DNA from 3 places in the Desulfuromonas sp. KJ2020 genome. Region 3 is predicted to be linked to each of the others. Evidence: predicted binding sites of a transcription regulator. Region 3 holds the regulator's gene; each other region holds the start of a gene.
The links. Region 3 encodes HrcA, which represses chaperone genes, less so after heat shock. Its sites were predicted from a motif close to TGTTAGCACTCNNNNNNNNNGAGTGCTAACA; they were not measured.
Positions count from the first base shown of each region.

Region 1: the regulator HrcA is predicted to act here: its motif matches at 5,762-5,792, upstream of rpoH (RNA polymerase sigma factor RpoH).
Region 2: the regulator HrcA is predicted to act here: its motif matches at 3,559-3,589, upstream of groES (co-chaperone GroES).

Region 1 is NZ_JAKUKE010000002.1:16,055-25,632, forward strand. It holds gene msrA (peptide-methionine (S)-S-oxide reductase MsrA) at 1-19, shown strand, start outside; gene MJO47_RS07730 (cytidine deaminase) at 49-471, shown strand; gene MJO47_RS07735 (nucleoside phosphorylase) at 468-1,283, shown strand; gene MJO47_RS07740 (EamA family transporter) at 1,380-2,246, shown strand; gene MJO47_RS07745 (OmpA family protein) at 2,410-3,693, shown strand; gene MJO47_RS07750 (class I SAM-dependent methyltransferase) at 3,781-4,398, opposite strand; gene MJO47_RS07755 (TerB family tellurite resistance protein) at 4,405-4,869, opposite strand; gene MJO47_RS07760 (DUF190 domain-containing protein) at 4,859-5,224, opposite strand; gene crcB (fluoride efflux transporter CrcB) at 5,233-5,604, opposite strand; gene rpoH (RNA polymerase sigma factor RpoH) at 5,827-6,669, shown strand; gene MJO47_RS07775 (outer membrane protein assembly factor BamD) at 6,771-7,505, shown strand; gene MJO47_RS07780 (acetyl-CoA hydrolase/transferase C-terminal domain-containing protein) at 8,020-9,578, shown strand, end outside.
Region 2 is NZ_JAKUKE010000001.1:282,314-291,891, forward strand. It holds gene ltrA (group II intron reverse transcriptase/maturase) at 1-237, opposite strand, end outside; gene groL (chaperonin GroEL) at 1,521-3,161, opposite strand; gene groES (co-chaperone GroES) at 3,197-3,487, opposite strand; ZMP/ZTP riboswitch at 3,763-3,848, shown strand; gene MJO47_RS01325 (alanine--glyoxylate aminotransferase family protein) at 3,905-4,981, shown strand; gene MJO47_RS01330 (hypothetical protein) at 5,135-5,809, shown strand; gene MJO47_RS01335 (ATP-dependent helicase) at 5,812-8,007, opposite strand; gene MJO47_RS01340 (chloride channel protein) at 8,000-9,578, opposite strand, start outside.
Region 3 is NZ_JAKUKE010000001.1:866,349-875,926, reverse strand. It holds gene MJO47_RS03980 (penicillin-binding protein activator) at 1-1,248, opposite strand, end outside; gene dnaJ (molecular chaperone DnaJ) at 1,300-2,415, opposite strand; gene dnaK (molecular chaperone DnaK) at 2,505-4,418, opposite strand; gene grpE (nucleotide exchange factor GrpE) at 4,471-5,067, opposite strand; gene hrcA (heat-inducible transcriptional repressor HrcA) at 5,080-6,120, opposite strand; gene hemW (radical SAM family heme chaperone HemW) at 6,270-7,400, opposite strand; gene MJO47_RS03950 (universal stress protein) at 7,431-7,907, opposite strand; gene MJO47_RS03945 (Na(+)/H(+) antiporter subunit D) at 7,954-9,578, opposite strand, start outside.

The DNA of each region.
Region 1 (9,578 bases), on a different contig from region 3:
GTATCTGGCCAAACGCTGACGAGACGGAAAAGAAGCTGGAGTTTTTGCATGGATATTTCCACCGACCAAAAAAGACGGCTGGAAGAGGCCGCCCGCCTGGCCCATCAGCACAGCTACAGCCCTTACAGCCGCTTCCCGGTGGGGGCGGCGGTGCTGACCGCCAGCGGCGCCATCTATACCGGCTGCAACGTGGAAAACGCTTCCCTCGGCCTGACCCAGTGCGCGGAGAGAAACGCCGTGGCCAGCGCCGTCGGCCAGGGGGAGCGGGACATCCTGGCCGTCGCCATATACACGCCCACGCCGCATCCGACAGCTCCCTGCGGGGCCTGCCGCCAGGTGCTGGCCGAATTTGGCCGTGACGCCACCGTCTTCTGCTGCGGCGACGGGGAGCAGCGTCTTGAAGCCAGCCTGAATTCCCTGCTGCCAGCCGCCTTCGCTGCTGGTGACTTGCCGGAAGAAGAGGCGCCATGATCGCGACCGACATCAAATACCATCTCGGCTTCGGCCCCCGCCAGCTCGGCGAGGAGCCACCGACCCTGGCCCTGCTCTGCGGGGACCCGGAACGGACGCGGGCCATCGCCCTGGAGACAGCGGGCGTCCACTGCGAACAGACGCTTTCGACCCGCCGGGGGCTGCACAGCTATCTCATCTCGCTGGACAGCGGCAAGCGGCTGATCGCGGCCACCAGCGGCATGGGGGCACCATCGCTGAGCATTGTGGTGAATGAGCTGGTCGATCTGGGGATCCGCCAGATCATTCGCGTCGGCACCTGCGGATCCATTCAGGAGGATGTCAAGGTCGGCAGCCTGGTCATCTCCCGGGCGGCTCTGTGCCGGCAGGGTGCGGCCCAGGATATCGCTCCCGTGGAGTATCCGGCCGCCGCCAATCCCTTTCTCACACTGGCCCTGGTGGAGGCCGCCGAGCACCTGGCCTTCCCCTGGCACCTCGGTGTGACCGCCAGTGTCGACACTTTCTATGAAGGGCAGGAGCGCACCGCCTCCTCGGCCAACAAGCAGCTCCTGCGCCATCTGCAGGGCGTCACGGAAGAATACCGCCGTCTCAACATCCTCAACTACGAGATGGAAGCAGGCACCCTGTTCAAGATGGCGGGGGTCTACGGTTTCGCCGCCGCCTGCATCTGCGGGGTACTGGCCGACCGCACCAGCAGCGAAGCGGTGGTGGAATCGCAGAAACAGGCTGCTGTCGACGGGGCCATCCAGGTGGCCCTGCGGGCCGCCGCCTCGCTGGATTCCCGCTATCTGCAACCGGCTTATCTGCGCTGAGGTGGTCTTGGCCCAAGCTTGCCCGATTGAATCCGTGCCATATCCATGCTATAAGACGACGTCGTTTACCTCCCAAGAACGGAATTCAGGCATCCCATGATCTATCTTCTGCTCGTCTCCTTCATCTGGGCCTTTTCTTTTGGCCTGATTAAAGGAAACCTGACGGGACTCGACTCCAATTTCGTATCCTTTGCCCGCATGGCACTTTCTTTGGCGGTATTCGCCCCCTTTTTGCGCCGCACCGGCCTGCGCACCCCGCTCGCCCTGCAGCTCATCGCCATCGGCGCCGTTCAGTACGGCCTGATGTACCTGGCCTACATTTATTCTTTTCAATTCCTGCAGGCCTACCAGGTGGCCCTGTTCACCATCTTTACGCCCCTGTATGTCACGCTCATCCACGATCTTCTCACCCGCCGCCTGCACGGTTTTTTCCTGCTAACCGCCTGTCTGGCCATCGTCGGCACGGGGATCATCGTCTACCGTGACCTGGACCAGAGCGACCTGCGGCTGGGCTTCTTCCTTCTGCAGTTCTCCAACATCTGTTTTGCCTTCGGCCAGACCTATTACCGTCGTCTGTTGCGGAAGAATCCCGCGCTCAAGGACCACCAGATTTTCGGCCTGCTTTACCTGGGTGCCACCCTGGTCACTCTGCTGGCCGCCGGCTATTCCACCGGCTGGAGCCTGCCGACCCTTTCCACAACCCACGTTCTCACCCTGCTCTACCTGGGCATTCTGGCCTCAGGCATCTGCTTCTTCCTCTGGAATTACGGCGCCAAACAGGTGGACGCCGGCGCCCTGGCCATCCTCAACAACCTCAAGGTCCCCCTGGCTGTCGCCTGTTCCGCCCTCTTCTTCCACGAGACGGTGGACCTGCAACGGTTACTTCTCGGCGGCGCTTTCATACTCGGCGCTCTTTTCCTCAACGAATCCCTGGCCAGAAAACTGTATGGGGAAAACGCCTGAATAGACGGGTTACCTCTTCCCTCTCCACGCTTCACCACCACGATTTCCCTTTTACGATTGAAACCTTGTGAACCTTTCACAAGGTGCTATTCTTTTTGAAATATTTCGGGCCAACTGCGTACCGGCCAGACCTCTTCTCAACATTCTGCATAGGAGGCAAAAAATGAAAAAATGGTTTTGGATGACCCTGGCCACCAGCGCCCTGCTCCTGGTGGTAACCGGAACAGCCCTGGCCGAGAACAAGGCCAAGGCCCTGACCCTGTCACCCATGGTCGGCGGCTACATGTTCGAAGGCAATCAGAATCTCGATGACTCCCTCACCTACGGTCTCGGCCTTGGTTACAACCTGACCAAAAACTGGGGCATGGAACTGATGGTCAACTACATTGACGCGGAAACGGACGAAGGACCCGCCATCGACGTGGACGGCTACCTGTCCCGCCTGGACGGACTCTATCACTTCAGACCGGACAGCAGCCTGGTGCCCTATCTGGCCGCCGGCATGGGTGTCATCACCCTTGATCCGTCGCCAGGGGAGGGCGAAGATGATTTCGCCCTCAATTACGGCGCCGGCCTCAAGTGGTTCCTCTCGGAAGCTATTGCTCTGCGCGGCGATGTCCGCCACGTCTTCGCCCCGGAAGAGCCCAACAGCAACCTGATCTATACGGCTGGCCTGCTCTTCCAGTTTGGCGGGAAAAAGGACGCTGCCCCGGCCCCCGTGGTGGTCCTCGTCCCTAAAGACAGCGACGGAGATGGTGTCATCGATGCCAATGATCGCTGCCCCAACACCCCCCCCAATGTCATCGTGGATGCCTTAGGTTGTCCGAAGGACTCGGATGGCGATGGCGTTGTCGATTATCTCGACAAATGCCCCAACACGCCGGCCAATGTCAGAGTCAATGCGCAGGGCTGCCCTGAAGATACCGACCAGGATGGCGTGCCCGACTATCTGGATCAATGCCCCGACACCCCCAAAGGCGCTCCCGTTGATGCCAAGGGGTGCCCGAAAGACAGTGATGGCGATGGCGTTTTCGACTATCTCGACAAGTGCCCCAACACCGCCAAGGGCCTCGCTGTTGATGAAAAAGGCTGTGAGCTGACCTTCACTCTGCAGATCGAATTCGATGTAAATCAGGCCACTGTTCGTCCCGAGTATCACAGCAAGCTCGCCGAAGCGGTCGACTTCATCAACCAGTATCCGTCCCAACAGTTTTTGGTGGTCGGTCATACTGACAGCACCGGCGCCGCTGACTACAACAAGCAGCTCTCCCAGCGAAGAGCCGAAAGTGTTCGCCAGTACCTCATCGACAACTTCGGCCTCAGCGCCGACAAACTCACGGCCCGCGGTCTGGGTGAAGAGCAGCCGGTGGCGGACAACGCCACGGCCGAAGGGCGCCAGCAGAACCGCCGCGTTGACATCACCTGCTGCGCCGTGGTTCCGGAATAGTTAAAGCAGCATCTTCCTGAAAAGACAAAGGGCCCGGATTTTCTCCGGGCCCTTTGCTTTTTATTACGAAACTACAGTTTGAGCGGGTTAGCGCCTCTTTTCGGCCACCAACAGAAATGGAGCCTCCTGCCGGTTACAGGTCTCCAGCCTCAGGACGTACCACTGCCTTGAACTAAGCTGCGAGAAGCGCTGGCGGAGCAAGGTTGCCTCCTTGCGGCCTTCCGGGTGACCGACATAGAGCACCAGCGCAAGTCGTCCACCAACGGCCAGGGCGTCGAGAGCGGCCTCGACCGCGGCCAGAGTGGAATCCCCCTGCGTAGTAATGGCGGTATCGCCGCCAGGCAGATAGCCGAGGTTGGCCATGAGGGCCTGAGGAGGACGGGAAAACGGGGCCAGATAGCTGGCCAGATGCGCGTGACTGTCGTGGACCAGCAAGACCCCTGGCTGCGAGGCCGGCACCATGGCACCGGCCTCGAGGATGGGCGCTTCGACACCGGCTTCCAGCAGAACCTGCTGGCTGATCTGCAGAGCCATTTGCTGAATATCGAAGGCCAGAACCTGCCCCGAGGGACCGACGCAGCGGGAGAGGAAGAGGGAATCTTTGCCCAGGCCGGCCGTAAGGTCGACGGCGAGGTCGCCTTCGGAGAGTATTTCACCGACAAATTGGTGCGCCCAGGACGACATGTGGGAGAGTTGGCGAACCATGCCGCGTCAGCCTTCGGAGGAACGGACGTCTTCAAGAACCTTGAGTTTGGCGGCGATGACTTCTTTGGGAGAAAGACGCAGCAGGGTGGTCAACTGCCGCATAAGCGCGTCCTCGAAACGGTCGAGGACACCGTCGGCATAGACAATGCGCCAGGCCACCTCGACGACGGCCAGCTTCTCCTCGCGGCTGAAATACTCATTGAGTTGCCGGGCGAACTGAAAAAGATCCAGGCTCTCGGCCCGGGCATCCTGAGCCAGCTCCAGCAATTCTTCGGTCGCTCCGTCGGAAAGGGAGAATTTTTTCTGAACCAGATCCCTGACCAGTTCCTCTTCGATCGCCTGAAACTCGCTATCGGCGTGAGCCAGCTCAAGCAGGAGAGCGCAGGTGGCCACCTGGATGCGTTCGGCACCTTGGGGTGATGAGCCACCAGCTTCCGATCCTGCTAAAAAACCTAATATTTTACTGATCATGCGATGATCCCTTTTCGGTCAGATTGTCGCAATAGCGGATGACGCGAGCCCGTTCGAGGGTAATCATGCCGCCCTTGATCATGGTATCCAGTTGAGGCAGAACACGGTCGATTTTTTCCTGGGAATCCACCACTTCGATGACAACCGGCAGGTCGGCGGAGAGGCGCAGCAGTCGGTCGGTGTGGGTGACGCTGTTGGCGCCAAATCCCATGATTCCCTTGAGAACAGTGGCGCCGGCAAATCCTTCCTCACGCAAAAACTCGACCAGAGCCTCGTAAAGGGGGCGACGTTTCCAGCGATCGCTTTCACCGATGAATATGCGCATGAGCGTCTGTTCCCCATCGAGTCGCGCCATATGCCCTCCTATAACTGACGAGCCAGAAAAAAGCCGAAAGCGGCAAAGACCAGACACACAACGACGTTAAGCAGAATATTGGCGCCGGCCTGCAGAAAACTCCCCTCCTCGAGCAGGCGGAGGGTTTCATAGGAAAAGGTGGAAAACGTGGTAAATCCCCCCATAAAGCCCACGGTAAGGCCCATACGAAGTTCAGGTGAAAGAAGGGTGCTGCGCAGGCTCCCTTCCATGATCACCCCCAGGAGGAAGGAGCCGATCACGTTGACCGCCAGGGTTCCATAGGGAAGACCGCGGCCGCAAAGCTGGTAGGTCAAACCGGAAACAAAATAGCGGGCCAGACAGCCCAGTCCTCCTAAAATACCGATATAAAGAATCTGCATGCTGCCTGCCCCCAGCCCCCCTCAAAAACATGAATGAGGCATTATCGGTTTCACACCGACCCCTGTCAACCGGCAATCGTCTATGGGAATAACTGTGTTTTTGCACAAATACCACTGCCAGGATGCCGCTTGCACAATATCATTCATTTTGATATATGTTTAGCACTCTAGGCACCTGAGTGCCAAAACACGAAAATCACGTTATCTTTCAGGAGGTCATCCATGAGCGTCATGAATCTGCCCATACCGACGGATTCTTTTGACCACTACATGGCACAGATCAATGCTTTTGACGTTCTTGATCGCGAGCAGGAGGTCGAACTGGCCAACCGTTATCGCCGGGAAGAGGACATCGAGTCAGCGCACAAACTTATCTGCGCCAACCTGCGCTTTGTCGTCAAAATCGCCAACGAATACCGGGGCTATGGCATCAAGATGGCTGATCTGGTTCAGGAGGGCAATATCGGCCTGATGATGGCCGTCAAGAAATTCGACCCCGAACGGGGCCTTCGCCTCATCACCTATGCGGTCTGGTGGATTCGCGCCTACATCCACAACTACATTATCAAGAGCTGGTCCCTGGTTAAAATCGGCACCACGCAGGCCCAGAAAAAACTTTTTTTCAAGCTCAACCAGACCCGTGCGGCCCTGCACAAACTGGCCGGTCGCGAGAAAACGCGGGAAATCGCCCGGGAGCTGGACGTGCGGGATGCCGATGTGGAAGAGATGGCCTTGCGGATGTCTGCCCGCGACACTTCCCTCGACCTGGAACTGGTGGAAGGGGATGACTACACCCTCATGGACAGCCTGGCCGACGAACGAGCCTCTCAGGAAGAACTTCTCCTGCAGAAAGAAGAGCAGAGCCAACTCTCCTCCCAAACCCAACGAGCTCTCGCTTCACTTAACGAACGGGAAAAACGGATTATCGAAGCACGAATTCTGACCGATTCTCCGAAAACCCTGCAGGATCTGGCTGACGAGTACGGCATCAGTCGTGAAAGGGTGCGCCAGTTGGAAAAAAACGCGCTCAACAAGATCAAGCCTCTGCTGAGTGAGTCGGATTGACGGAGAGCCCACCATGACGATTGACAAATAGCGAGGCATCCCTTAACGTGTGGATCTTTCGTGAACCGGACAATCGAGGCGTTAGCCCATCAAGGATACTTATGAAATCAACTCTCTGGCTGTCTCTGGCTTTTTTATTGGTCGCCGCGTGCGCCCCTACGCCCCCCAAAGAAAAAACGGCAGCCGATTATTTTCAGGAAGCGGAAGTTCTGTTTGAAAGTCGGCGCTATCCCGAGGCCATCGAATCCTACGAAAAGGTAAGGGAAATCTTCTATTCACCGGAAATGAACATGCTGGCCGAGTTGAAGATCGCCGAGGCGCATTTTTTGGCCAAGCAATACCTGGAAGCGGCAGTGGCCTACGAGGAGTTCCTCAAGCAGCACCCGTCCTACCCCCAGATGGATCAGGTGCTCTATCAGTTGGGTATGTCCTATTACAAGCAAAAGCTGTCCATCGACCGGGACCAGACAGCGACCCGTAACGCCCTGGTCACCTTCAATACCCTGCTCGAAACCTACCCCGATTTCCCCCAAGCCGCCGACATAAAGGCCTATCGCCTTCAATGCCTGGATGATCTTGTGGCTCACGAAATCTATGTGGGCGCGTTCTACCTGAAGACAGACAAATACGATGCCGCCATCCGACGTCTGCAGGGGGTATCGGAACTCTACCCTGACCATTATTACCAGCGAGACCGCGCCACCTTCCTTTTGGGCAAAGCGCTGTTCGAAGCTGGCCGAACCGCTGAGGCCAGAGACGAGTTTCAATCGCTCATTCAGCGATTCCCCCAAAGTCCCTATGCGGAAAAAGCGCAAGAAGAACTTGAAGAATTCTGAATAGCCCCCCCCCTTTTTTTCCGACCGACTCCCATGCCGGGACGCCTCAATCACCGAACAGCATGCGTAAAGGTGAAGGCGGCCCTACCCTACATGGTAATTCCTATTTTACATTTGACCTAAAACCTCCTGATACTGTATACAGTATCAGGAGGTTTTCTCCTGTACCCGGCCCCATCCCCAACCGGAAAAGACACACCACAGCGGTTCAGGGACGGATATTCGCGCCGCAAAACCGAAATGGGCGCAGGAACGTTTTCCCTTGACTTGCCTTTGGCGGCATATTATAAAAACCCCCATTGCTATAACGTAATTTTATTGTTAGAAATTGAGAGCCAAGCAGCCTGCCCGGCTTCCATGTTCCACAAATCCCCAAGCAATTGATTTTGTGATTTTTTTGGCAATTAAGAACGTATCTGAACTTAGCTTCACGCTGTTTTAATCGCAAGTCACAATGCCCCTTCGGAACGCACCATTAAGGGCGCTACCGAAAAATTACAGAGGAGGAGAGAGAATGTCCGAATTTGGCACACTGGAAAGTCGCGTTCGACGCAAATCGCTCTTGAGCAAGGTCTGCAAGGCTGAAGACACCATTCAGCACTTCAAGGCCGGCCAAAACCTGATGTGGTCCGGCTTCACTCCGGCTGGCTACCCGAAGGAAGTGCCCATTGCACTCGCCGACTATGTCGAGAAGAACAACCTGCAGGGCAAAATGAAGTTCAACCTCTTCATCGGAGCCTCTGTCGGCGCCGAGACGGAAGACCGCTGGGCGACTCTCGACATGATCGACCGCCGCTGGCCCTATCAGACCGGCAAGAACATTGCTGCCGGCATCAACGCCGGTCGCATCCGCATGGGTGACAAACACCTTGGCCTCTTCGCCCAGGACGCCGGCTACGGCTTTTACACTGAAAACGGCCGCTACGACATCGGCATCGTCGAAGTCTCCGCCATCACCGAGGACTGCGGCCTGGCCCTGACTACCTCCTGCGGCATCGTGGCTGAAGCCCTTCACCTCTGCGACAAGATCATCATCGAAGTCAACACTGGACAGCCCTCCTTCGAAGGCATCCATGACATTTTCATGCAGAACAAGCCGCCCCGCCGGCAGCCTTTCCTCATCACCGAAGCTCACACTCGCATGGGCACCCCCTATGTGCCTTGCGACCCTGAGAAGATCATCGCCGTAGTCGAGTCCAAACGGCGCGACAAAGGCCGTGCCTTCGCCGAGATGGATGACACCTCCGAAGCCATTGCCGGCCACATCATGGAGTTTTTCTCCCATGAAGTGAAGAGAGGCCGTCTGCCCGAGAACCTGCTGCCCCTGCAGTCCGGTGTCGGCTCTATCGCCAACGCTGTTGTCGGCGGTCTGGCCAAAGGACCTTTCGGCAACCTGTCGGTCTACACGGAAGTTCTGCAGGACACCATGCTCGACTTCTTTGACTCAGGCAAACTGAACTATGCTTCGGCCTGTTCTCTGTCGTTGTCCGAAAGCCCCGGGTTCCCCCGTTTCTTCGAAAACTGGGACAAATACTTCGGCAAATGCGTGCTGCGCCCCCTGTCCATCTCCAACGCACCTGAGCCGATCCGCCGCCTTGGCGTCATCGCCATGAACACGCCGGTTGAATTCGACATCTACGCTCACGCCAACTCGACCCTGGTCGGCGGTACCCGCATGATCAACGGTCTTGGCGGGTCGGGCGACTTCCTGCGCAACGGCTTCCTCAAGATCATGCACTCGCCTTCGGTACGTCCCTCGAAGACCGATCCGACCGGCATCACTTGCGTGGTTCCCAAAGCTCCGCACATCGACCACACCGAGCACGACCTCGACGTACTGGTCACCGAGCAGGGCCTCGCCGATCTGCGCGGCCTGGCGCCGAAGGATCGCGCCAAGGTTATCATCGACAAGTGCGCTCACCCCGACTACAAGCCGATCCTCACCGATTACTTCGAAATGGCCAAGAAAGAAACCCTGGCCAAAGGGATCGGCCACGAGCCTCAGCTCTTCGATCGCGCCTTCAAAATGCAGCTCAACCTGGCTGAGAATGGCACCATGAAGATCAAGAACTG
Region 2 (9,578 bases), 580 kb from region 3:
ACCGGGCGTTCTTTTGCCCCGGTTTTCGGTAACTCGTCTGACAGCCAATGCCCTAGCTGCAAACGAGCGGACCAGAAGACGCTGTAGCTGTTTAACACGTCTCCATTGACCCTCTTTGGTCGCCTGCGCGATCCTGACCTGTAGCCCTCTCACCTTCCTTTGCACCCGATACCAATCGATGGCATGCCAGTGTTCCGGAAAATGGAAGGACGCAGGCCCCTGTTTTTCGGTGCTCATCTTGCTGTCCTCCTGTGTTGGAACACCTAGGGGACAAAAGACGCACCTCTCCCCCGAAGGGAAAATGTGTTTCTTTTTCCCTTCGGAGTTCTGATTGTGGACTGGGTTTATGCCCGTCCGTTTTTAGAGAGCTTTACACGTGTTCACACGCATAAAGACCCGCCGGAAGTCTGCACCCTTTCGGGTCGGAGCAATGGCTCCTATCCCGACCATTACAGTCAGGCATTCGCTTTCTCCGGCATCCTTTACCCGCACTCCCAACAGCTCGCCTCACGGCTCACCTGCCCAGTGGGCGGAAATACGGGCTTACCGAGTTCCAATCCTTGCACACGAATGGGTTAGGTTCTGCCTTTTCACCGGTGACAATTTTGCCGACGCCGCCCCAGATGGAAGAGGACGGTCCTGTCACATACCTTTTGGTTAGAGCCTATCAGCGACATTTGGCTCTGTGCGGTTGACGGTGTTTATCAGCAGTTCACATGTGTTAACCATACCATCCAGCCTAGTCCCTCAACGACCGTGTCGCTGGCAGTATCATTCTGTCATCTCACGATGATCAAAATCCGCAGATACGGGGGTACATTGTCAGGGAGCTTCGCACCTCACCGTTACCAGTGACGCACTACCCCTAGGCTACAGTTGGTCGGACAACTGGTCTCACTACCAAAAATATTTTTATTTTTTGGTCGAGACAATGCAAGGATTGGCTTACGCCGGCAGGCTTAGCAGCCGCTAGCATAATGATCCTGGATATCCCCGTTACTGCTTTATAAGAAGCAGCAACAGAAATTCCTTCTTTGAGAGGATGCCTTCGGGATGTTTTCCGAAAGACATTCATTGATTGATAGACGCGTTTGGTCAAAGAGCATTTTGGCCGTAGGAATCTATCACTTGTGAAGTGGTGGGCAGCTTGTCGTTTCGCGCAATTACCCAATCTTCTTGATGGCAGCAAGATTTTCTTGCAACCTTTGAAAGGGTTCTTCCGAGAGCTGATTAACTCTAGTTCAACCAGCACACTAAGCTACCCCTCTCATTGAGGGATATTGGACTATTATCCAATACCTGTGCATCTTGTATGTATAATCCCGTAGGGATGTATATATGCAAGACGAGTTTCCAGGTCCGGACAATAAGCCCGGACACCGGGATTTTATGCTAATTTTAAAGGTTTTTCAGGGCTTACGAAGAAGTCCTGCTGCGTAGCATTTGCGAGGGGGACAAAGCCCCCCTCGCTACTAGCGTGGTACCTTTTAGGCTAGCTACCTACGCGACTCTCGTCGCACTCACATCATGCCGCCCATGCCGCCCATGCCGCCCATGCCGCCGGGCATGGCGGGCATCGCTTCGTCCTTGGGCAGTTCGGCGATAACGGCCTCGGTGGTCAGCATCAGACCGGCCACGGAAGCGGCGTTCTGCAGGGCGCTGCGGGACACTTTGGTCGGATCGATGATGCCTTTTTCGATCATGTCGCCATAGACGTCGGCGGAAGCATCGAAACCGAAGGACCCCTTCTTGCTGAGTACCTTGTCAATGACGATGGAGCCTTCCATGCCGGCGTTGGCAGCGATCTGACGCAGAGGCTCTTCGAGAGCGCGCTTGACGATATTGACACCAAACTGTTCTTCGCCGGCCAGCTTGAGGGAGTTCAGACCGGCGATGCAGCGCAGCAGAGCGACACCGCCTCCGGGGACGATCCCTTCCTCAACAGCGGCGCGAGTGGCGTGCAGAGCGTCCTCAACGCGAGCCTTCTTCTCTTTCATCTCGGTCTCGGTAGCCGCACCGACCTTGACTACGGCGACGCCGCCGACGAGCTTGGCCAGCCGCTCCTGCAGCTTCTCGCGATCGTAGTCGCTGCTGGTCTCTTCCATCTGGGCGCGAATGGTCTTGACGCGAGCCTGGATGTCGGCTTCGGCACCGGCGCCGTCGATGATGGTGGTGTTGTCCTTGTCGATGACAATGCGCTTGGCGCGGCCGAGCATATCGAGAGTAGCGGTCTCCAGCTTGAAGCCGATGTCTTCGGAGATCACCTTGCCGCCGGTGAGGACAGCGATATCTTCAAGCATGGCCTTGCGGCGGTCACCGAAGCCGGGAGCCTTGACGGCAGCGACGTTCAGGGTGCCGCGCAGCTTGTTGACCACCAGAGTGGCCAGCGCTTCACCTTCCACGTCCTCGGCGATGATCATGAGGGGACGGCCCTGCTTGGCCACCGGCTCAAGAATGGGCAGCAGATCGCGCATATTGCTGATCTTCTTGTCGTGAATGAGGATCAGCGCGTCTTCGAGGACGGCTTCCATACGCTCGGCATCGGACACGAAATAGGGGGAGAGATAGCCGCGGTCGAACTGCATGCCCTCGACGGTCTCCAGAGTGGTCTCCATCGACTTGGCTTCCTCGACGGTGATAACCCCTTCCTTGCCGACTTTCTCCATGGCCTCGGCCAGGATGTCGCCGATGGTCTTGTCGCTGTTGGCGGAGATGGTGCCAACCTGGGCGATTTCCTTGTGATCCTTGATGGGCTTGGAGAGCTCTTTCAGCGAAGCAACGCAGACTTCAACCGCCTTGTCGATGCCGCGCTTGATTTCCATGGGATTGTGACCGGCGGTCACCAGCTTGACACCTTCGCGGTAAATGGCCTGGGCCAGTACGGTCGCGGTAGTGGTGCCGTCACCAGCAACATCGGAAGTCTTGGAAGCGACTTCCTTGACGAGCTGGGCGCCCATGTTTTCAAACTTATCGTCGAGTTCAATCTCCTTGGCGACGGTGACGCCGTCCTTGGTGATCAAAGGCGCGCCGAAAGACTTCTCGATGACCACGTTGCGACCCTTGGGGCCCAGGGTTACCTTGACGGCATCGGCCAGGGCGTTAACGCCCTTGAGAATTTTTGCACGGGCGTCCTGCCCGAATTTGATTTCCTTAGCTGCCATAATCTATATCCTCCTTGTCAGATTTGATATACGGATTACTTTTCAACGACGCCGAGAATGTCATCCTCGCGCATCATCAAAAATTCTTTGCCTTCAATCTTGATTTCGGTACCGGCGTACTTGCCGAACAGCACCTTGTCGCCCACCTTGACGTCCATGCCAAGCACCTTGCCGTCCTCGGTCACCTTGCCTTTGCCGGCGGCAACAACAACACCCTGCTGGGGCTTTTCTTTAGCGGAGTCGGGGATGATGAGCCCCCCGGCGGTCATGGTCTCTTCTTCCACTCTTTCCACAATGATACGGTCGTGCAGCGGTCTGATGTTCATGTTTCTGCTCCTTTCTTCTCACTCTAAAATGAAATCAGGGATAGACTCCCAAGGCCTTTCGCCAGCGCTGTTGTTAGCACTCATTCACAGGGAGTGCTAACAACAGCGCTAAATATAATCAGCTCAGATAGAATGTCAAGGGGTTTCTGGAGAAAATTCTCAACCGTCCAGTCCAGCCCCGCCATTTGCCTGAACCGGGGCGACCGTTGGCGCGAACGGCTTGACAGCGCCCCGGCGGATATGCTAATGAGTCGCCAGATTAACCGAACAATTCAAGGGCCTCCTGTGACTGGCGAAAGGTGGGATACCACCGGGGAGCAGGATATCAAGGCCCGGTCAGCCGTTCGCCTGGGCTCCCCATCATCACTGGAGCCAGGCGTTTTTTATTTTGTCCCTACGAGTAAGGAGACCTCGACGATGGGCAAGAAACTTTACATCCCCGGACCGGTAGAAGTCAGTCGCGACGTCATGGAGGCCATGTGCGCCCCCATGATCGGGCACCGTATGAAAGAATACGCTGTCCTGCATCAGCGGGTGACCCGGGCCCTCAAGACGCTTCTCAATACCAGCGATCCCGTCTTTCTCAGCACCTCCAGCGCCTTCGGGGTCATGGAAGGGGCTGTACGCAATCTGGTGCAGAAGCGCTGCGCGAACTTCGCCAATGGCGCCTTCAGCGCCAAATGGCACGACGTCACCCGCCGCTGCGGGCTCGAAGCCGATCTGTTCAGCGCCGAATGGGGGCAGCCCATCACGCCGGAAATGGTCGACAGCGCCCTGGCCAGCGGCAAGTACGACGCCATGACCGTCGTTCACAACGAGACCTCCACCGGCGTCATGTCTCCTCTGGCCGAGATCGCCGAAGTCATGAAGAAATATCCCGAGGTCTCCTTTATTGTCGACACCGTCTCCTCCATGAGCGCCGTCCCGCTCGACCTGGCCGCCCTGCAGACCGACGTCTGTCTGGCCGGCGTGCAGAAGGCTTTCGGCCTGCCGCCGGGGCTGGCCGTCTTCGCCGTATCGCGCCGGGCTCTCGACAAGGCGAAGACGACGCCCGATCGCGGCTACTACTTCGACTTCGAAGAGTTCGAGCAGAATGATCTCAAGGACAACACCCCCAGCACGCCCTGCATCAGCCTCATCTACGCCCTCGACCACCAGCTCGCCAAAATGATGGCGGAAGGGCTCGACAACCGTTACGCCCGCCACCGGCAGATGGCTGAGATGACCCGCCAGTGGATCCAGGCGCAGGGATTCGGTCTCTTCGCCGCCGAGGGCTACCGTTCCATGACCCTGACTGCCGGGCAAAACGACCAGCGCACCGATCTGGAAAAGTTGAAGAAGCTGGCCAGCGAGCGGGGCTACGCCATTGACAACGGCTACGGCAAAATCAAGAACAAGACCTTCCGCATTCCACACATGGCCGACTTCACCCCGGCCGATCTGGAGGAATTATTCACCCTGCTGGAGGAGCTTCTACCTGAGGCCCGAGGCTGAGAGTAGCCCGCGACATCACAACGCCCCTCAGGAATCGTCTTTCCTGCGGGGCGTTTTTTTCAAGGTCAGTTGCCACCGGAGCCGGTGAGACGGCCAGAAGGGTGTATAATTAAAAGTAAGAGATTCGCTGCCCTTCGTGCCAGGGAGGCCACTATGCGATACGCCAGCAGACCCACCCGCCCTCTGAAGCTTACGCGCGCCCTGACTCTACTGTTGAGTGTTCTGGCCGCCCTCACACTCAGCGGCTGCCTCAAACAGATTGACGGTACGGCGCAGACTCACAACGTATCCCTCGAAGCAAAACAACTGGAAACCTACGGTCTCGCCGTCATCACCCCCACCTCCGTCACCGGCCAGGAAGAAGACCGGCAGAGCGTGGCGCTGATCTTTGCCCTGGCTCTGGAGAAACACCGCCCCGACATCCCCCTGTCCACCCTGTCGGAAACCATCGGCCACATCAACCGCAATGGCATGGCCACGGAATACCGCAGCATGTTCGAAGAGTATCACTTTACCGGTATATTCAAGCAGGATGCGCTGATGAAGGTGGGTGAGATGACCGGACACCGTTATCTGGCCCAGCTCAAACTGGCCAATTTCTCCCAGAACAGCCAGAGCCGGCTCAGCTTCTTTGGTCTGCGCCTCTTCCAGACCAAGTCGGGCAACGTCCGCCTTTTTCTCTCCGTCTGGGACAGTTGGGATGGCAGCATCGTCTGGGAAGGAATGGACGAGGTGAATTTCGCCTATGACACCTTTCAGGAGAAACCCATCACCTTCCGGCAGGTCGTACGTGAGGCCTCAACCCGCCTGGTGAGTCGACTGCCCTGACTTTAGGCCGGCTCCAGTCCGGCAAACTTAAGCAGGAGCTTTTTGGGGCCCACCGTATTGAAATAGACGATGACCTTCTGGTTGTCGCCGCTCCCTTCCAGGCGCCGTACCGTGCCGACGCCAAATTTGACATGACGGACGCGAATGCCGATACGCAAGCCCTCTTCGGCCTCGGGAACGACACGTACTTCCTCTTCGAAGAAATCCTCATCCTCGTCGGCGAAGGGAGCCGGCTCCATCTGCTCGAAGATGGAAGCCAGGTTGTGCTGCGCCGGCTTTTTCAGGGACGGCGTCTCGCTGCCGGCCAGCAGCGAAGCGGGTATCTCTTCCAGAAAGCGGCTGGGGGGATTGAACTGAAAACTGCCGTAAACCCGGCGACGCCGGGCCTGGGTCAGATAGAGCTTCTCCATGGCCCGGGTCATCCCCACATAACAGAGACGGCGCTCCTCCTCGACGTCGCCGTCATCGGCCCCCACACGGGCATGGGGGAAGAGGCCCTCTTCCATGCCCGTCATGAAGACGATGGGAAACTCCAACCCTTTGGCAGCGTGCAGGGTCATGAGGGTGACGCGGTCGAGGCTGGGATCGTAGGAGTCGAGATCGGTGATGAGAGAAACCTGCTCCAGGTAATCCTGCAGAGTCCCTTCCGAGCCGTAATGTTCCTCCATGCCGGCCAGCAGCTGCTCCAGATTTTCCAGCCGGCCCCGCGCCTCTTCCGTGCGCTCGTCGCGCAGCATCGGCCCATAGCCACTGTCATCGATAAGCGCCGCCGTCAGGGCGGGATAAGGCATGTGCTCCAGGCGGGCACGGTAATCGTCCATGAGGGCCACGAACTCGCCGACCTTCTTGGCAGCGGCGCCCCGGATCGCACCATGATCCAAAGCCGCCAGGCAAGCGGGCAGAAAGCCGCCGGCCTCTTCTTCATACTGGCCGATCCGCTCCACGGTGGCGGCGCCGATGCCCCGCGTCGGCACGTTGATAATGCGCCGGGCCGAGACCGAGTCGGCCGGATTGACGAGTACCCGCAAATAGGCCAGGACGTCTTTAATCTCCATGCGGCTGTAGAATTTCAGGCCGCCGAACATGACGTAGGGCAGCCCCTGGCCGCGCAGGGCTTCTTCCAGAACACGGGACTGCACATTGGTGCGGTAGAAGACGGCGATGTCCCGCAGGGGACGGCCGGATTTCTTCAGGCGGGCGATTTCTCCGGCGACATAGCGGGCTTCTTCCAGGTCATCGGCCAGGGCCTCCAGGGTGATCTTCTCCCCCTCCGGATTTTCCGTCCACAGGGTCTTGCCTTTGCGGCCGAGATTGCGGGCGACCACATGACCGGCCGCCTCCAGGACGGTGGTAGTGGAACGGTAATTCTGCTCCAGGCGGATGACCTGGGTGCCGGGAAAGTCCCGGTCGAAACCGAGGATATTGCTGATCTCGGCCCCCCGCCAGGCATAAATGGACTGGTCGTCGTCACCAACCACGCACAGGTTGCCGTAGCCCGAAGCCAGCAGCTTCACCAGCCGGTACTGGACCTGATTGGTGTCCTGGAACTCATCCACCAGGATGTAGCGGAACCGGCGACGGTAGCGGTCGAGCACCTCGGGATGCTTCTCAAACAGGGCGATGGTGTAGAGGATGAGATCGCCGAAGTCCAGCGCGTTGGCCTGCTGCATCTTCCGCTGATAGAGGTCATAAACCCGGATCAGGGCCTCGTCGGGCGAATCCTGCCCCTCCAGCTCGGCCGGGAAAAGCCCCCGATTCTTGCACTGATCGATGAAGGTGGCGGCGGCGCGTTCCTTGGCCACCTTTTCGGGGACGTGCAGCTCCTTAAGGATGTCCTTGAGCAGGCGCAGCTGATCCTGATCATCGTAGATGGTGAAGTTGGTGGTAAACCCCAGGGCACCGATTTCACGCCGCAGGATGCGCACACAGGTAGCATGAAAGGTGGCGACCCAGGGAAGTTCCTCCTGCCCGAGCAGGCGCTCCAGACGCTCCTTCATTTCGGCAGCAGCCTTGTTGGTGAAGGTGACGGCGAGAATTTCCCAGGGGGCGACTTTCTGATGATGCAGTAGATAGGCGATACGATGAATGAGGGTGCGCGTCTTGCCCGAGCCGGCCCCGGCCAGGATGAGCAGAGGACCCTCGGTCTGTTCCACCGCCTGCCGCTGCGGCGCATTGAGCCCGGCCAGCAGATCAATCATCGGCGTCCTCCAGGGTACGGGTCATCAGGGCCCGATTGTAAGCGGCGACCATGTCCCGCCGGGAGATAATCCCCACCAGCCGGTTGCTCCCCTCCCGGTCCACCACCGGCAACTGCTCGATGTTGCGGTAGCCGATCTTGCGCATGGCCTGATCGAGATCCTCGTCTTCGGTGACGGTGATGACGTCGAGAGTCGCCAGCTCTTTCACCACAATCAGATCCCGCAGGTCGCGCTCGAAGACGACCCCCATGAAATCCTGTACGGAGATGATGCCCGTCAACTCCCCCGTGGCACTCACCAGAGGGAAATTGGTGTGTCGGGTGGTGGCCGTGAAATTGGCGAACTGCCCCAGGGTCATGTTTTCCGGAATCGACTCGGGCGAGCCGCTCATGACTTCGCGCACCTTGATCGACTTCATGATGTTGCGTTCCTTGCCCGCCTCCAGATTGATGCCGGCCCGCGACAGCTCCACCGTGTCCAGACTGTCCTTCTTGAAGTGGCGGCTGATGGCGGTGCCGATGACGCAGGAAAGCATAATGGGGATGATGACCTCGTAGGAGGACGTCATCTCAAAGAGCAGGAAGATGGCGGTCATGGGCGCATGGGTGGCTGCCGACAGAAAGGCTCCCATGCCGACCAGTGCGTAGGCGCCCGGCGATGCGGCCACCGACGGGAAGATGATCTGAGCCAGCTTGCCGAAAGCGCCGCCGGTGACGGCGCCGATATAGAGGGACGGGGCAAAGAGTCCGCCGGGCAAACCGCTTCCCAGGGTGATGGACGTGGCCAGCGCCTTCATCAGGATAAGCGCAGCCAACAGGTACCATAGCCCTTCGCCGTGCATGACCGCTTCCATGAATTCGTAGCCGTTGCCGAACACCGCCGGAAAAAAGACGCCAATGACGCCGACGAGCAGACCGCCGAAAATCGGCTTGGCCAGGGGGGGCAGACGCAGTTTGTCAAAGACTTCCTTGACGCGAAAATGCACATCGATAAAAGCGGCCGCCAGCACGCCGATGATCATGCCCAGCAGAACATAGAGGGCTATTTCCCAGGCGCTGCCCATGACATAGGGGGGCACGGCGAAGGCCGGTACGTTGCCGAGCAGGGCGCGGGAGACGACGGTACTCATGCCGCTGGCAATGACGATGGAGGTGAAGCTGGAGAGCTCGAACGAGGAAAGCAGAACGATTTCCTGGGCGAAAAAAACGCCGGCGATGGGGGCGTTGAAGGTGGCGGCCACGCCGCCTGACACCCCGCAGGCCACCAGCACTTTGAGACGGTCACCACTGACCTTGAAGGCCTGGCCGAACTGGCTGCCGATGGCCCCGCCGATCTGGGCGATGGGCCCTTCCTGTCCGGCCGAGCCGCCGGTGCCTATGGTGATGGCGCTGGCCAGTCCGCGGGTAAAAATAGTACGGCCGGGAATCTTGGCACCGCGCAGATTGACCTGCTCCAGAAAGGCGGGAAAACCGTAACGCATGTCCCGGGCAAAAAAGAGCCCGAAAGGAATCAGCAGCAGCCCGCCGATGACCGGAAAAAAGACCAGCAGCAACCGGCTCCAGCTCCACTCC
Region 3 (9,578 bases):
GGTGAAGAGTTCCGCCATCTCCCGACCCAGTCGATTTTCCGGGTAAAGAACGGCGAAACCGAGCAGTCCTTTTTCAACCACGGCGTAGTGGGCCAATGCTTCCACCTGCAAGCGGCTGGTCAGGGAATTTCGGAACACGTAGGAGCCGATCGTAGCTAGACCGTCTCGCGGAGAGAGAGCCATGAGCGGCACCGCCTCTGACTGCGCGGTCACAGCAGCGGCTTCGGCGGCCACGCCGGACAGGGGACCGGCTACCGCCATGACGCGGTCTTCCCTGGCCAACGTTCTGACGGCAGCGGCCGCGGTCTCGGCTTCGCCTCCGCCATCACGAAAAACTAGGTTAACCTCCGAACCGCCTTCCTCTTCGATGTTAGCGGCCAGCGCCATGCCTTTACGCACCAGTTCGCCAAAAGGGGCAAACTTTCCAGTCAAAGGCAACACCGCCCCAATGGTTCGCTGCAGCCAGGGCCGACCGGTTATCCGGTCCAGAAGATTCAGGGCTTCCGCCCGGGAGGGAAAATCTTTTTTCGCCTGGGCAAGGCGCTCCAGCAGACGCCCGGCTCTTTGCCTGTCTCCCCGCTCAAAAGCGCGAGTGGCCAGCACGTAATCGGCTTCAAGGCCTAAGGGGCCGCCGGCAAACATGAAGGCGGCCTCGGCCAACTCATCATCACGTAATTCTTCACGCATGGCGCGCTGGGCGCGAACGAGCACCGCCGCATTCAGCTCCCCCATCCGGTGCATCAACACCAACGCTTCAAGATGCCTGTCCTGCAGGGCATATGCCTCAGCCAGCGCATTCAGGCGCAGCATCCGGATTTCAACTGGCAGCGTGACCGACTGGACCCCCGTCAACAAAGCCAGGCCGCGTTCAAGGTGGCCGGCCGAAACCAGGGCGGCTCCTTCAACGATCCGGCCTTCCGGTCCCTTGGCACTTTCCGGGACACGGTTCAGGTGAAGAAAAACCAGGTCCGTCTCTCCACGGGTCTGAAAGATCCTGGCCAACAGCAGGTGGGCCTGAGGCGCATAATCGGAAGCGGGATAATCCTCCAGAAAAGTCCGCAGTGCCACCAGGGCGGCTTCCTGCTGACCCAAAGACAGCAAGGTTTTGCCCGTCTCGAAGGCCTGCTGGTCCGGTGCGGCCGCTGCCGCTACCGGCAACACCTGCACCTCTTGTTCCACGGCCAGTGCCAATGGCACGCCGGCCAGACCGAACCACAGGGCCAGGACCCCGATTACCATGCCTTTCATCGCTCCCCCTTCCAAAACGGCCACGTCAAGCTCTTTTCATGGTCGTTCTGACTAGCCGAACAGTTCCTTGACCTTGGTGAAGAAACTCTTTCCCATGGGATGGCATTCCTCACCCTCTTCCCGGGCGAATTCTTCGAGCAGCTCCCGCTGCCGCGCCGTCAGCTTGGTGGGCGTCTCCACCCGCAGCACCACCAGCTGATCGCCTCTGGAATACCCTTGCAGGGATGGGAAGCCCAGGCCCTGCAGCCGGAGAACCTTTCCCGATTGCGTACCGGGGGGAACCTTGATCTTGACCTTCTTTTCCAGGGTCGGCACCTCAAACTCACAGCCCAAGGCGGCCTGCACGAAGGAGATGGGTGTTTCACAAAGGATATCCTGCCCCTCGCGCTGGAAGAGAGGATGGTCCTTCACGGTGATCACCACGAAAAGATCGCCAGGGGGACCGCCCTGGGAACCGGCTTCCCCTTCGCCGTTGAGTTTGAGACGGTTGCCCGTTTCCACCCCGGCCGGAATTTTCAGGGAAACCGTTTTCTTCCCCTTGATGCGTCCGCTCCCTTTGCACTCCGGGCAGGGGTTGTCGATGATCTTTCCCTCACCGGCACAGTCCGGACAAGGTCGCGTCAGGGAGAAAAAACCCTGCTGGTATCGTACCTGTCCGGCCCCACGGCAGGTGGGACAGGTTTTGGCGCTGGTCCCTTTCTTGGCTCCGGAGCCGTCGCAGGCCTCGCAGCTCTGATACTTGGGGATCTGAATCTTGGTTTCGACCCCGAAAGCAGCTTCCTCGAAGGAGATGGTCAGGTTATAGCGCAGATCGTCGCCCCGTCTGCCCCGGCCGCGTCGTGTGCCGCCACCGAAGATATCGCCGAAAATGTCGCCAAAAATATCTTCAAAGGGACTCCCCCCGAAACCGAACCCTTCAGAGGAAAAACCGCCGCCGCCGAGACCGGCGTGGCCGTACTGGTCATAGGTGGCGCGTTTCTGGGGATCGGAAAGCACCGCGTAGGACTCGGAGAGTTCCTTGAAACGGTCTTCGGCTTCCTTGTCACCGGGGTTTTTGTCCGGATGAAACTTGATGGCCAGGCGGCGATAAGCTTTTTTTATCTCCGTTTCGCTGGCATTGCGGTTGACTTCCAGTACTTCGTAATAATCACGTTTGCCGTTGGCCAAGGGTCGATCCTTTTTCCTGGGGTCAAAATGGTGGTAGGGGCACGGCGCGCCGTGCCCCTACCGGGCTGCAGATAAACTGTGGAATGCTGTTATTTCTTGGAGTCGTCGACTTCTTCGAACTCGGCGTCGACCACGTCATCAGGACCTGAGTCCTTGTGGCCGGTGGCGTCCTCTTCCGGAGCAGCCCCTTCCGCCGCCTGGGCCTTGGCATACATGGCCTCGGCGAGCTTGTGGCTGGCCTGAGCCAGTTCTTCCGACTTCTTCTTGATCTCGTCGGCGTCACTGCCCTCCATGGCTTTTTTCAACGCTTCGAGGCCTTCCTCGATCTTCTTGCGGGTGTCGGCGTCCACCTGGTCGCCGTGCTCCTTGAGGGACTTCTCGGTGGTGTAGACCAGACTGTCCGCCTGATTGCGGGCCTCGATCAGCTCACGTTTCTTCTTGTCCTCGGAAGCGTGGCTCTCGGCATCCTTGACCATCTTCTCGATTTCTTCCTCGGACAGACCGGAAGAGGCGGTGATGCGGATGGACTGTTCCTTGCCGGTGCCGAGATCCTTGGCCGATACGTGCAGAATGCCGTTGGCATCCAGATCGAAGGTCACCTCGATCTGGGGAACGCCACGGGGAGCCGCCGGGATGCCGACGAGCTCGAAACGGCCGATGGTCTTGTTGTCGGAGGCCATCTCGCGCTCACCCTGCAGGACATGCACCGAGACAGCGGGCTGATTGTCGGCAGCCGTGGAGAAGATCTGGCTCTTCTTGCAGGGGATGGTGGTGTTCTTCTCGATCAGCTTGGTCATGACCCCACCCAGGGTTTCAATACCCAGGGAGAGCGGGGTAACGTCGAGCAGCAACACATCCTTGACGTCGCCTTTGAGGACACCGCCTTGAATAGCTGCCCCGATCGCCACGACCTCGTCCGGATTCACCCCTTTGCTGGGCGTCTTGCCGAAGATGTCCTGTACTTTCTTCTGCACGGCCGGCATGCGGGTCATGCCACCGACCAGGATGACTTCGTCGATCTCCGAAGCCGACAGGCCGGCATCCTTAAGGGCGATCTTGCAGGGGTTGACCAGTTTATCGAGCAGATCGGCACAGATGCTCTCGAGCTTGGCCCGGGTCAGCTTGAGGTTAAGATGCTTGGGGCCACTCTGGTCCGCAGTGATAAAGGGCAGATTAATATCGGTCTCCATGGAGGACGACAGCTCGATCTTGGCTTTTTCTGCCGCTTCCTTCAGACGCTGCAGAGCCATCTTGTCTCCGCGCAGATCGATGCCCTGATCTTTTTTGAACTCATCGGCGATGTAGTCGATGATGCGCTGGTCGAAATCCTCACCGCCGAGAAAAGTGTCGCCATTGGTCGACTTGACCTCGAAGACGCCGTCGCCGAGCTCCAGGATGGAGATGTCAAAGGTGCCGCCACCCAGGTCGAAAACGGCGATTTTCTCTTCTTTTTTCTTGTCCAGGCCGTAGGCCAGGGCCGCCGCCGTCGGCTCGTTGATGATGCGCAGCACGTTCAGACCGGCGATCTTGCCGGCATCCTTGGTGGCCTGTCGCTGGGAATCGTCAAAATAAGCGGGCACGGTGATGACGGCCTCGGTGACCGTTTCGCCCAGATAATCCTCCGCCGTCTGCTTCATCTTCTGCAGAACCATGGCGGAGATTTCCGGCGGGCTGTACTGTTTGCCGCGGGCTTCCACCCAGGCATCGCCGTTTTCCGCCTTGGTGATCTTGAACGGGCTGATCTTGATATCCTTGGCCACCGCTTCCGTGTCGAACTTGCGCCCGATGAGCCGCTTGATGGCAAACAGGGTGTTTTCCGGATTGGTCACCGCCTGGCGCTTGGCCTGCTGGCCAACCACCCGCTCGCCGCTTTCGGTGAAAGCCACCATGGACGGGGTTGTGCGGGATCCTTCCGAATTCGCTATGACAATGGGCTCGCCACCTTCCATGATCGCCACGCAGGAATTGGTCGTTCCCAGATCGATACCGATTACTTTAGCCATAATATATATCCTCCTTTAGACGTTAAGCTGTTTGTTCTCTTGGTCGAATTTTTCAGGGATTCTCTGTCTCGGATGTCTTTGCCGCCGCGCGCGTCACCATGACGAGAGCCGGACGTAACAACCGGTCGTTCAGCAGATAGCCCTTTTGCAGCTCCTGCGCTACCGTATTGGGGGGCTGGTCGGCACTTTCGATCTGCCCCATGGCCTCATGAACAGCAGAATCAAAGGGCTTGCCCAGCGCTTCGATGGGAACGACGCCGAATTTAGCCAAGGCCTTCCGGAACTGGTCCATGGTCATGCGCACCCCTTCAAGCAGACCCTTGGCGGTCGCTTCTTCCGTCGAGGCATGCTCGACGGCGCGCTCCAAATTGTCCAGGACCGGCAGAACTTCGCGAATGAGATTTTCATTGGCAAAGCGGGCCAGATCCTCTTTTTCCCGCTGCGCTCTCTTGCGATAGTTTTCCAGGTCGGCGCAGGCCCGCACGTATTGATCATAATGGCGGGCAGCCTCTTCCTTGGCGGCAGCCAGGGCCGCTTCCGAAGTCGACTCGGCACCGGGTTCCCCGACGGGAATCTCCTCAGCGGCCGGCATCTCTTCTTTTTCACCCACAGCGGGCATCTCCTGATTTTCCTTTTTGGTCTCTGACACTGTCTTGCTCTCCTACTCCGATTCGATAGCCAGAATCTGGCTTACCAGTTTGGCGGTATAGTCGACTATGGGGATGACCATGGAATAGGGCATGCGGCTCGGGCCGATAACCCCAAGGGTTCCGATGGTTCCCTGGCGATCGGAATACGAGGAAGTCACCAGGCTGCACCCTTCGATCTCACTGTATTCCGTCGCGCTTCCGATAAAAATCTGCACACCCTGCGCCTTCTGACTCTTATCGAGCAGGTCGACCAGCATACTCTTCTGCTCAAAGGTCCGGAACAAACGTTTCATCCGCTCCAGATCCGAGAATTCGGGCTGCTCCATGATGTTGGACGCCCCTTCGATAAAGACCTGGCCGCCGAGTTCGTCCTTGAGAGCCTCGCCCGAAAGCAGCAGCGCTCTTTGCAGGAGCTGGTTGTAAAGGGCCTTCTCCCGGGACATTTCATCCAGGATCTTTTCCTTGATCTCCTGGATGGTCTTCCCGGTCAGGGTATGGTTAAGCATGTTGGTGATCTTTTCCAGTTCATCCTGGCGGATGGGCTCCTCCACCTCGATGATTTTGTTCTGCACCAGACCGCTCTGGGAGACAAAGACCACCAGAATCTTGCCCTGCGACAGCCGCAGGAATTCGATATGGCGAAAAACGGTGGAGCCCAGACGGGGAGCCATGACGATCCCCGTGTAGTTGGAGATGGCCGACAGCGCCTTGCCCGCCTCCTGCAAAAGCTCTTCAACCCGCAGCCCCCTGAAATGGTAGCGGCGCTCCAGATCCTGGCGTTCCCGCAGGCTGAGTTGCCGAACCTGCAGAAGGGAATCGATGTAAAAGCGATAGCCCTTTTCGGTCGGAATCCGTCCGGCTGACGTATGGGGCGAAACGAGATAACCCATATCTTCGAGGTCGGCCATGACGTTGCGCACCGTCGCCGGCGACAGCCCCATCTGATGGCGGCGGGTCACACTACGCGAACCGACCGGCTCAGCCGACTCGATATAATCCTCGATGATGGCTTCCAGTATCAGGCGACCACGTTCGTTCAGGTCTTCTGCCATATCGCACCGTCCCACAAAAAACAGGAGCCGGCTGACCCGGCCCTGCCATTTCCTGTTAGCACTCGAACCCTATGAGTGCTAACGGAGAACAACATAACAACGGCCCCTGGCTTTGTCAAGGGCAAAACCCGGGAGAAAATCGCGTCTTTTTACAGGAAATTTTGAATGAGATGATCGTAGAGAAGCCAGCCTGACAGGGCGAAATACCAACGCCCGTTTTCGTAAACCAGATGGGGTGCCGCCTTGTGTACCGCGGCGGGATAGGCCTCGGCTACGCCCTGACCAAAGCGCGCCCTGAAACGCGCCTCGTCGACTCCCGCCGCCTCGCGCAGGCCGAGGTAAAGGGTTTCGGCCATGGCCCCGCGCCGGTCAAAGGTCTCGAGGTGGGTCCGCGGATCCCGCCCCTCCCTAAGGGCCCGGGCATATCGGTCGATATCCGGGGGGATCTCCCACCGCGCCCCCCAGCCCTGATCGCTGAAACTGGCGGCGCCAGGCCCCAGACCGAGATAACCCTGGCGCCGCCAGTAAACCTGGTTGTGCCGGCAGGCGCGCCCCGGCCGGGCGTAGTTGGAAATCTCGTAGTGGCCGTAGCCGGCGTCGCCCAGGCGCTCATGCAGCGCCACATACATTTCGGTGGCGAGGTCTTCGGCGGCCGGGTGCAGCAACGCCTGGCGCTGCAGTTCTTCAAAAGGAGTGCCCTCTTCCACGGTCAGGCCATAACAGGAGAGATGTTCGGGCTGCAGGGAGAGGACGGCTTCCACATCAGCCATCAGCTGGGGCAGCGACTGCGCTGGCAGGCCAAACATGAGGTCGCAGGACAGGTTGTCAAACCCCGCCCGTCTGGCCCACCCTACGGCCTGCCGGCCTTCCGCCGCCGTATGCAGACGCCCCAGGGTCTTGAGTTTGTCATCCTGGAGGGATTGCAGCCCCAGGGAGAGCCGATTGATTCCGGCCGCCCTGAAACCGGAAAGGATTTCCAAACTCAGGGTGCCAGGGTTGGCCTCGAGGGTCACCTCCGCCTCACCCTCCAGCCCGAACAGATGATCCACCTCAGCCAGGATCGCCTCCACGGATGACGGGCTTAGCAGCGAGGGCGTGCCGCCGCCGAAAAAGACGGTGGAAAAAGGACCGGCCGTCGCCCGTTCAGCCTGCAGACGCAGATGGGCAATCAGGAGTCGGGGGAATTCCTGAAAGAGAGGGGATGTTCGGGTAACCGAAAAAAAATCGCAGTAAGGGCACTTGCGCAGACAGAAGGGGATGTGGAGATAGAGGGCTTTCATAACTGTGCGGAGAGGACGCTTGGCGAGTTGCTATTCAACCACCCAGACCGTGCGTCCCTCCAGGTTTTTAACGAGTTCGGACGAGACACTACCGAGAAAGATGGACTGCACAGCCGAAAGATCCCGCCGCCCCACCACCACCGTGTCGCATTCGTGCTTCTCGGCCGCGGCGACGATGTCTTCGGCGACGCCCTTGTCCTGGGGAACGATGAGACGCTGAATCCGGTCCGCCTCGAGGCCGCGACGCTTAAACAGCGCGACGATCTCCGCCAGGAAGGCCTGGGCCTGGCCGAGCTGTTCCCCGGCGTCCTCCCCGCCATGAACTTCCCCGGTCAGTATAACGGGCTCATCGGTGACCGGACTGTTCACGCCGGATGGCCAAGTGGGCAGAACACTCAACAGCACAACCTGGCTGCCCTTGAGTTGACCGGCAATGGCGGCGAGGTATTCAGCGGCCTGACGAGAATGGGGTGAGGGATCAAGAGCCAGCAAGAATCGATTCACCATGTTACCTCCCTGATGGGCCGGCCTGCCTGACCGGTCCGTTCCTCAGCTACACCGCGAAAAAGAGCACAGACATGATGGCCAGAAAGACAACGGCCAGCAGAACCCATAATCCCACGGGGTAGGCACCGGCGCGACTGCGCTTGTCGATCTGCCGGGCCCCTTCGGCATACTCCCCGTCATCGCCGGCTGCCTCGGTGAGCAATCGCAGGGCGTATTTCTGTACATTCGCCCCCGGTTCGGCAAAAAAGCTGGCCAGACGCGCTGGCAGGCGCTGCACAAAGATCCTGTCCGCCCAGGCGTTGAGGCCGTTGAAGACATGGGCGGCCAGCGCATAGAAGAACTCCCCCCCCTTGCGGTAGAACCAATCCGTATCGAGAGAGATCGTCTTCGTTCGCTTGAGCAGAGGCAGCAGCAGGAAAAAAGCCAGCGCCGAGAACATGAGCAGCTGCAGCTGGTTAAGGGTGTGCTCCAGCGTGTAGGCATGATATTCCACCGGGAAGGGGAGAATATCGTAAAGGGGCTGCGGATAGACGCCCAGGAAGATGCAGATAAAGGAGAGAAAGGCCATGGCCGCCAGCATGTGCTTGGGGGGCTCGCCGGGGCGCAGTCCATTGTCCTTGGCAAAAAAGACGAAATAGGGAAACTTGATGCCCGCATGGAGAAAGACGCCGGCCGAGGCAATTTCCAGAATGAGCCAGACCCAGAAGAATCCTTCGTGCACGCCGGCCTCGATAATCATCGGCTTGGTCGTATAGCCCGAGAAGAGAGGAAAGCTGGAGATGGCCAGGGCACCGATCGTCCCGAATATCATGGTCAGGGGCATGGTCTTGTAGAGGCCGCCCAGGTCGGTGCAACGGCTCTTGCCGGTCATGTACAGGACAGCCCCGGCGCTCATCCACAGCAGCGCCTTGTAGATAATGTGGCCGAAAGCATGGGCCACGGCGCCGCTGAGGGCCATGGCGGTGCCGATGCCGATACCGCAGATCATGAAGCCGACCTGGTTGATAATGGAATAAGCCAGAATGCGGCGCATATCGTTTTCAAGAATGGCGTAGATGATCCCGTACAGGGCCATGAAGCAGCCGACCACCATGAGGATTTCCCAGCCGGCGAAACCGCGAATAAGGGTATAGACCGCCGTTTTGGTCGTGTAGGCCGTCATGATGACGCCGCCGGTCACCGTGGCCTCAGGATAGGCATCGGACAGCCAGGAACTCAGGGGCGGGGCGGCGGCGTTGACCAGGAAACCGATGAGGATCAGATAGGTGGGCAGGCCCTGCAGGCTGAAGCCGTCGAAAGCGACGGAGCCGGTAGCATTGGCCTGCAGCAGGATGCCGGCCAGCAGGCAGAGTCCCCCGAAGATGTGAACCATGACGTACCGGAAAGCGGCGCCGTAGGCGCGCTCCGTCTGGCGGGCCAGCACCAGAAAGGTCGAGGTGACGGCCATGACCTCCCAGAAGAGGTAGAGAGAGATCAGGTCTCCGGCAAATACCGCCCCGACGCTGGCCCCGATATAGGCCAGCGCCGCGGCATGTTCATAGCGGGTTTTGAGATGAAAGGCGAAAAGGAAACAGGCAAAGGCGTTGATGGTAAAGACATAACCGAAGGCCTTGCTCAGCTTGTCCACCCGCAGCAGATTCAGGTCGAAGCCGAAGAGCTGGTAGCCGTAGG